DNA from 4 places in the Paenibacillus sp. G34 genome. Region 4 is predicted to be linked to each of the others. Evidence: riboswitches for the same ligand, from Rfam matches in the RefSeq annotation. Region 4 holds a riboswitch; each other region holds the start of a gene.

Region 1 (2,202 bases), 1.6 Mb from region 4:
AAGGCTGATGCACCACGGTATCCTCATACCGGGCGTATCAGCCTTTTTGTGTCTTTACTTTTTAAACAACTCGAAGCATGTATACCTCTAACTCGGGCCGGATCTAACTTCATGCTCATACAGGTCTGCTCGTATCCTCATCAGGTATAAGTAATGGAAGTAGTTCATCCAGAGACGCCACTGTCCAGTCTGCGCGCTCGTCATCCGATAGCTCTGGCTGGAACCTTCCGTACCCTTGCAAAATACGAATCGTGCGTAACCCCAAACTACGCGCTGGCATGATATCATTATCGATTCGATCTCCGACCATCACCGCTTCTTCTGGAGCGCATCCCGCCTGCTTCAAAGCAACCGCATACAACTCCGGATCAGGCTTGGACACCCCTTCTTCTGCCGAACATGCCAGAACATCAACATATTTTCGAAGTCCGTAGCTCTCTAGTCTTGCTTCAGTACCAGGGCTCTGATTGGCAATAATGCCAATACGATAGTGCTGCGAAAGCTGCTCAAGCACCTTGGTTGCGGAAGGGAACGGTCGCTCCAGTTCTTTACGGAATTTTAGCTTGTCCTGAATCTGAATGCGGTGATCTTCATCATGAATGTATGTACGTATGGCAACTTTCATGGGCCATTGTTCATACTTGCGATAACAGATTGCAAACAGCTCTCGCACCGCTTCAATTGTAACTGGATAACCGTAAGCGCCGGCTTCTCGAACAAACTGCCCGATGATATCGTCTACAGGCTCCCATTCGTCCACCAGCGTATCCCCCACATCAAAAAACAACCACTTCAATCCGGCAATATCCGGCACGCCGATTCCTCCTTGTAAGCCGCATTTTACCCTAGCTTGCACGCTGCATCCATAAAAAAAGAAGACCCACGACAAGCATGAGTCTCCTCAAATTCCGTTAGTCCATAGCTGCAATTATAGCAGGCACCTTACATCGAATCAATCACAAGCTGCTGACTTCAGCTTGCGGTTTGTTACAGCTATTGAGAAGAAAGCCGACTTCTCCATTCAATGAATATACGATTTTATCTGCTCCCATACCCCGATAAATCCCTTTAGGATGGCTCTGCTCGGTGATCACACACAAAGACTTTGAAGTCCACGAGCGGCAAATCTGCAGGTAACGGCAGGTCAAATTCAAACTATTTTCAAAAATAAATACATTTCCTACACTACCCTGCGGCAAAAACCATTTTTCAGCCGCTGCCGTATTCATACGAATGACGTGTTCTACCCCAATGCGGCGAAGTTTGCGCTCCTCACCAGCGCTGTTTGTCAGAACGGCAAAAGGCATTTTTTTGTACATCAGCAATTTAACAAATTTACGTCCAGCTTCATTCGGAGCCGTTACCAAAATCATCTCTGTATCCATCATTCGTTCCTCCCTTGGCGTGAAAAGACAACAAAAAAGAAGCGTGGGGACCAAGGCCTCCGGAACGCTTCTTAAATAATCCATGGCAAAAGCGCCATGAACCAGCGTGCGGTTTGTTGCCTCTCCCTTTAACGCTTACGAGGTTAGCTGACGGATTCGGGCGCGAGAGTCGCCCTATTTCCGGCTGTCACCGGAAAATTCACCCCATGGATGTCTGCTGCTGTAACACAGCACACCCTGTTGGTTCCCCCGTTTTCCACCCACTACGAATGGAAACTCAGCGATTAAAACATCGTTCGTAAATCTTAAGTAAAAGATCGATCGATATTATCGTTTGTTTCGTTTTTCATGTACAGTTTAATTAAAATTCAAATTACGATATGAATCATACACCCGTGCCATGATCATGTAAAGTGCACACAGATCACCGAATCGTCAGATTTCCGGCAATATACATTAATAATAACGCTTACAATGAGGTTATACGCCATCCATCTCATCCAAGCTATCTAATTCTCAGCCGCACGAAAATTAATTTGTACATTCCTCACCTATGCGGAACTTCCAATTAGCGAATGAACATAACAACGATAAATCAAAATAAGTTTTGCATTATTTAATTGCTTAAAATATAATAAACATATCAAGAAAAATAGGATGGAGGCAATCCCCATGTCAGTCTATGATTTCAAAGTAAACACCCTACGTGGACAAGAGATTGAGATGTCCCAATATCGAGGCAAAGTGTTGTTAATTGTGAATACCGCGAGTCAATGTGGTCTCACCCCTCAATTCAAAGGCCTGCAGGAACTGCAGG
Region 2 (2,202 bases), 2.2 Mb from region 4:
TTAGCTGGTCTCGTTTTCAGAAACTTCACAATGTTTACGCTCTCACCTGCCGTTAATGAAGGCACTTCATAGATTCTGCCCCCGGCTGGTCTTAATGAACTGGAATCATGCTGTTGTCCCCAAGCCGTTAACTTCCCACCCGATACCACCTGGGTATTTAGGATGGCATCCACTCCTTTGGAAACGGCATTTTTACTGCGATTTGCTAGAGAACTGTCGATAAAGGAAAAGTTCCCCTTACGTCCTGCGACTTCATCGAGCAAGTACAATACATTAATCATTGCATCATCATTATAGGTTATATGTTTATGATAGCCGGAGCTTTGATAGACTTGCGGCCAACCACCATTAGAGTACTGCATATTAAGCAAAAAGTTGATGCCTTTGATCGCTGCAGCCGAATATCGCGGGTCATTTGTTTTTTTGAACTCACTTGCTAGTCTTCTGATTTCCGAGTATGTAGCTTTGTTATCGATCGTCGATTTGGCCCATTCACCTGACGTCTGACTGTAATCTTTTCTCCAGCCTCCATCCGGTCGCTGATTTTTTAAAATATCGGATAGACTCGCTGTTGTACCGGAAGCATCAGCTGCCGATACAGTTGGTACAGGAAGGACAGCCATTCCTGCTACGGAGAATACCATAGAACACGCCAGTACAAATGTTACTAATCTTTTTGCCTTCACAAGACAACACACTCCCCAATTCACAAATTTGATTACTCAACCAAACAAATCCCAATGAAAACAATTTAAATACAAATTTTGTATGTATTAAATGTATGATATGCAATAAATAAACTTTTGTCAATATATGCAACAACACGCAAAAATTCTCTTTAATTTAACATATAGGAATAACTCTTTTAGCTCTTGACAAACTTGTTTATTATCCAGTTCTCTCTCTGATGAAACATTAATGACTTTTTTGTAATCTTTAGACCCCTCTTTTAAACATTATTATGACGAAAAATGATAATTCCGCTAACATTGAGGCTAAATGAAGTGTTTTAAACCGGTTTGACAATTACGCATTTATGCAATATAGTTTCAAATAGTTACAAAAACTTAATTATTCATTTGCCGAGTTTCAGGATTGAAAACGGGGGAACCATTTTGGGTGAATTATTCTTATACATAGGAAATATAGGGAACCTTCTACCGAACCCTTAGCTAACTCCGTAGGCATCGAAGGGAGAACATTGATTTTGAAAAAACTGATTATTTCCATTTTTGGAGCTGCAGTACTATTTACATCCGGGGCAACAAGCACAGAGGCAAGCACAATTAATACGGTGGTTAACAATATGACAGGCATCCCGTATAAATGGGGCGGCACAACCATGGCTGGCTTCGATTGTTCCGGGTTTATGAGATATCTTTTTAACAAATACAGCATTGAATTGCCACGAACGTCGCAGCAACAAGCAAAAGCCGGCACACCTGTCTCCAAAGCAAGCATTCGTACAGGAGATTTGGTCTTCTTCAACACAACCGGCAAAGGCATCTCCCATACAGGAGTATACATTGGTGGAGGTCAATTCGCGCATGCTTCAAGCAGTAAAGGTGTCAGCATCACCAAGTTGTCCAACCCTTATTTCAATGATCGTTATGTAACAGCAAGACGGGTGACAGGACAATTTATGTATAATAAAATGTTAGGTAAAATCTAAGCAGACATCTAAGTAGTCCATTCCCCTTCGACATATGCATTAACCATAAAAAGGAGGTCCCTCTCTAATCGGGGACCTCCTTTTCGATGTGAAAATTCAGATTCTAATGCAACGCCTTCTGAACACGCATGGCTCCCTGTGACAAGGCATGTCCGCCTCCTACTGCTCCAGCGACAGCCACGGTCTCCATAATCTCCTGATCAGTTGCACCTTTGGACCGAGCTTCCTCAACATGATAAAACGTGCAAACTTCGTTATTAGCGAACAATCCAATACCTAATGCAATTAACTGCTTCGTTTTGGCATCAAGCACACCAGGCTGGAAGCATTCTCCTGTAAACTCATGATATGATTTCACCACATCCGGGAGAACATCGCTCAATGCGCCAATCTGATCCTTATAAGCATGAACTTTATCATTCATCAATGTCATAGCTTTAAGCACACCCTCTCGGCTGTAAATACAGCGATTTTTTCCACTCACTGTATTTATCTTCTCTCGCATGAGTCACAAATATGCCAAGTCTCGA
Region 3 (2,202 bases), 2.9 Mb from region 4:
TGAGCAGCCAACTTCGGGACAGATCGATTTTGAAGGTGTGTCGATTACCGATCCCAAGCATAACATTAATGCTACACGTGAGAAAATGGGCATGGTATTCCAACACTTTAACCTGTTCCCGCATAAAACGGTTCAGCAAAACATTACGATTGCCCCAATCAAGGTGAAAAAGCAATCTACAGATGAAGCAAACAAAATTGCCGAGGATCTTTTAAAAACAGTTGGTTTGGCTGACAAAAAAGATGTTTTTCCCAATCAGCTGTCTGGTGGACAAAAGCAACGGATTGCGATTGCAAGGGCACTCGCGATGCAGCCACATGTTATGCTGTTTGACGAGCCTACATCAGCTCTTGACCCTGAGATGGTCGGTGAAGTATTGGAAGTTATGAAACGGCTTGCCGAAGGCGGAATGACGATGGTTATTGTAACGCATGAGATGGGCTTCGCGCGTGAAGTGGGTGACCGGATCCTGTTTATGGATGGCGGGGTTATTGTCGAAGAAGGCACACCTGATGAGGTGTTCGGAGCTCCAAAACATTCGCGTACACGAGACTTTCTTGCAAAAGTACTGTAATTCATGCCACTCTGTATATAGAGTAAAATGAATAACAGCGTTATCGGATCATGAATCCGGTAACGCTTTTTTGTTTTAATAAGAAAGATGAGGTAGGAAAGTAACGTTTCTGTTACCTGATTATCATATCAAAACGCCAATTGGAAACATTTACTACAGCTTAAGGTTACAAAATTGTGATATATTCAAGTCTGCCGAAACTTCCGAAGTGGAAGTGCGGGGGACGTAACAATGCAGACATATGGAGACATATCAGAAATATGCTGCTTGGGGTGAATTAGGAATACATAATGTTTCAGCATTTCACGTACAGCCTATAGGGTGGGCTCCTCCATCCGAATCCGACAACTAACTTCGCAGGCATCATGAGGGAGGAAGACCATGTATAACAAGAAACGTATAGCCAAAACTGCCATCGCACTAATGACATCGATTCTATTCATTCAAGCCGTTCCAGCTCACGCGGATTCCGTTCATGTGGCCAAAGAAGGGGACACCTTCTTCACCTTATCCAAGCAATATGGCATTGATATGAACACCTTAATCAAAACGAATAAAGATATTTCACCTTATAACATCTATGGTGGTCTGAAAATTACAATTCCAGGTAACGAAAACAAAGCCGTAGCAGCACCGGTTCAAGCGAAGTCACAGGAAACGACGGTTACAACTGCGAGCCTTGACGTGAATCCGGATAACAAAGTGGTACAAGCTTGGGGTAAGACACTTGACTACAGCAAAACACTGAATGTTAAAGCAACAGCATATTCAGCGGATGCTTCCGAAAATGGTGGATGGGGCGCTGTTGATTATTTTGGCAATCCGCTCGAACTCGGCACGATCGCCGTGGATCCAAAGGTGATTCCATTTGGAACAAAGGTATTGGTGACTGGCCATACACATCCAGGGTTGCCTAAACAGGCTTTCATAGCAACTGCTCTGGACGCAGGCAGCGCCATTAAGGGAAATCGCATCGATATCTTCATCCCTGGAAGCAAACAGTTTGTAAGTTCGTTTGGTTTTCAGGATATTGAGTTGTACATTTTAAAATAAGACTTAAACCCTTCCCTTAATGGATTTGGGTCACAAGTTGAATAGAGTATTAACTTAAACAGAGTGTTCTTGCGTAATCATGATAGGTATGATTCATGATGACGTAGAAGAACACCCTGTTCTTTCACTTATTGTTTCTCTTTTGGCAGTTTAAGCATTTCGTCCAATGTAACTAATTCATACCCTCGGTTTCGCAATTCCTCAATAACTTCAGGCAAAGCCTCTACTGTACCTTTCAGGTTCGAACCTGTACCGCCGCCAGCGTGCTGTAATACGATGGAACCAGGTTTCACGGCGGTGAGAATATTATGTTTTACCTTTTCCTTGTCTAGTCCTTTCCAATCGAGAGAATCCACATTCCAATTCACGATGCTGTAATGCTGTTTTGCAGCCCATCGCAACTGCTCTTCATTAATGTCCCCATACGGAGGACGAATCATTTTGGGCGTATATCCTGTCAGACGGTGAATAATATCGCCGGTATGTAATATTTGTTTGCGAAAGGCAGTCATCGATAATTTGCTGAATTCAGGATGATTGTAGCTGTGATTGCCGACGATATGTCCTTCTTTCAC
Region 4 (2,202 bases):
CTCGTATGATCAACATCGGTTTTAATCGGGAAACCATTCCGACAACGATGAAATTGGCTGAAACGTATGATTTTATCCATGCAGCTGTAGGGTGGCATCCGGTGGATGCGATCACGATGCAAGAGGGTGATCTGGAATGGATTGCATCATTGTGCAAACATGAAAAAGTGGTAGCAATCGGTGAAATTGGTCTTGACTATCACTGGGACACTTCACCGAAGGAGGTACAGCACCGCGTATTACGACAACAAATTGCATTGGCACGTGAATTAAATATGCCTATTGTTATCCATAATCGGGATGCTCATGAGGATATTGTGCGTATTTTGCGTGAAGAGAAGGCTGGGGAGGTCGGCGGTGTGATGCATTCCTTCTCAGGCAGCTGGGAAACAGCGAAAATGTGTCTGGATTTAGGATTCCATTTGTCCTTTGGGGGACCTGTCACATTTAAGAATGCCAAACAGCCTAAAGAGGTGCTAGCCAAAGTGCCGATGGATCGATTTTTCCTGGAAACAGACTCCCCGTATCTGACACCCCACCCTTATCGTGGAAAACGGAATGAGACAGCGCATGTACGTCTGGTTGCCGAAGCAGCTGCGGAAATTAAAGGCATTTCGGTGGAGGAAATTGCTGCAATAACCACCAAAAATGCCATGGAACGTTTTGGGATTCGATAAGAAATCGAGTAAATCAGGTGAAAAAGGGAGTTATAGAGAGGTAATTTGCTCTTTGCCTCGAATAATTGAAGAATATTACAATATTTTAACCAAATATTTAGAAAAACGTACTTGATCCATGCTTTACAACATGCATCAAAACAGGATATCATCTTTTCAGTGAATTGTTGTGCGGAAAATTGGACAGATGTTCGGGGGATGAACAAAGGGACACTTTCCGATGAAACAACATTACTTTCATGAATCAATCTCGCTGAGTCTCCGTTATCGGAGAGCGGGGGAACCAATAGGGCTTAAACATCGGTGATTCTAGCCGGTGCGCATCGTTCGCTGACCCAAAAGCAGCGGAATGTTCTGCGAAGCCATATTTGATTTCTTCTTTGGGTCTCGGGGTGAATTCAAGGGCGTCCGCCATGAGCGGGTGACCTAAGATAGGGCGGCTCTCTTTCGCCCGAACCCGACAGCTAACCTCGCAAGCGGAAAAAGAGAGGCAACCTCGTGCATGAATTTCCGATATTCAAAATCATTCGGAAGCCACGAAAGGGTCTCTTACACTCTTTCTTTGGCTTTTTTTGTTTTGAATAAAAGAAATATTGTCATCATACGGTAGGTATTCAGGAGGATGACATCATGTTGCGAAGAGGGGTTCATGGTGCAGAACCGGTCATTATCTCTGATCTGTGTTCTGTAGAAAATTTGGTATAGTCGCGTCAAAGACATCATGCATTACTTTAGACGGCGAGGCTATGAAGGAGGACGGAGAAGTGGGCATATTCCAACCAGAAGAGACCCATGAGTCACGATCATCCAGTAAGTCTTTCGCGTTGCGGTGGAAGCATGAGAACTTGCGTCAAATGGCATTGATCGCGATATTCTCAATTGCGCTTGCAATCATGATCTTGTTAGTCGTTTACGGTCAGGCCGGGAAGCAGGTATCACTGGTTATTGACGGCAAAGCTCAGGTGGTAGAGACTCGTACAGGAATGCTTCAGGAAATGTTAGAGGAGCAATCAATCACAGTCAGCCCTCACGACAAGGTATCCATGCCCATGAACGGGGCAATTACCGACGGAGACCGAATCGTTATTGAGCGGGCCGTTCCAGTTAAAATCACGGCAGACGGAGACACCAAGACTCTTTATACAACCGATTCATCGGTACAGGGTGTAATTCAGCAATCAGGTATTAAAGTTGCAAATCATGATAAAGTGTATCCAGCGCTCGGAACCGCAATTAAAGCGGATATGAAGATACGTGTAGTGCGTGTAACAAAGCATACAGTGGATGTGAAACAACCGATGGCTTACAAGGTTGTGAAAACGGCAGACCCGAGTTTATTCCAAGGGGATAACCGTGTTGTAGTGAAAGGCAAGGAAGGCACAATCGTGCAGCATATCGAAAAGGTATTTCAAGACGGAGAACTGGTCTCCAAAAAGATGGTGGGTAAAACGGTCGCAACCAATCGTGTAGATAAGGTGATCGCTGTAGGTACGAAGGCGAAGCCGGTTGTGAAAGAACCTGAAGT

The links. Region 4 has a riboswitch for cyclic di-AMP ahead of AC1VYS_RS00135 (ubiquitin-like domain-containing protein). Riboswitches for the same ligand answer to the same signal wherever they lie in the genome.
Region 1: another riboswitch for cyclic di-AMP. It lies ahead of AC1VYS_RS07030 (hypothetical protein); the one in region 4 lies ahead of AC1VYS_RS00135 (ubiquitin-like domain-containing protein).
Region 2: another riboswitch for cyclic di-AMP. It lies ahead of AC1VYS_RS10450 (C40 family peptidase); the one in region 4 lies ahead of AC1VYS_RS00135 (ubiquitin-like domain-containing protein).
Region 3: another riboswitch for cyclic di-AMP. It lies ahead of AC1VYS_RS16345 (3D domain-containing protein); the one in region 4 lies ahead of AC1VYS_RS00135 (ubiquitin-like domain-containing protein).

The regions. Positions count from the first base shown of each region.
Region 1 is NZ_CM166469.1:1,600,732-1,602,933, reverse strand. Features, by position in the region: gene AC1VYS_RS07035 (HAD family hydrolase) at 116-814, opposite strand; gene AC1VYS_RS07030 (hypothetical protein) at 957-1,385, opposite strand; cyclic di-AMP (ydaO/yuaA leader) riboswitch at 1,503-1,678, opposite strand; gene AC1VYS_RS07025 (glutathione peroxidase) at 2,058-2,202, shown strand, end outside.
Region 2 is NZ_CM166469.1:2,276,104-2,278,305, reverse strand. Features, by position in the region: gene pelA (pectate lyase) at 1-686, opposite strand, end outside; cyclic di-AMP (ydaO/yuaA leader) riboswitch at 1,071-1,202, shown strand; gene AC1VYS_RS10450 (C40 family peptidase) at 1,208-1,672, shown strand; gene AC1VYS_RS10445 (carboxymuconolactone decarboxylase family protein) at 1,776-2,105, opposite strand.
Region 3 is NZ_CM166469.1:3,624,488-3,626,689, reverse strand. Features, by position in the region: gene AC1VYS_RS16350 (amino acid ABC transporter ATP-binding protein) at 1-574, shown strand, start outside; cyclic di-AMP (ydaO/yuaA leader) riboswitch at 757-953, shown strand; gene AC1VYS_RS16345 (3D domain-containing protein) at 956-1,627, shown strand; gene AC1VYS_RS16340 (polysaccharide deacetylase family protein) at 1,756-2,202, opposite strand, start outside.
Region 4 is NZ_CM166469.1:30,229-32,430, forward strand. Features, by position in the region: gene AC1VYS_RS00130 (TatD family hydrolase) at 1-677, shown strand, start outside; cyclic di-AMP (ydaO/yuaA leader) riboswitch at 919-1,172, shown strand; gene AC1VYS_RS00135 (ubiquitin-like domain-containing protein) at 1,442-2,202, shown strand, end outside.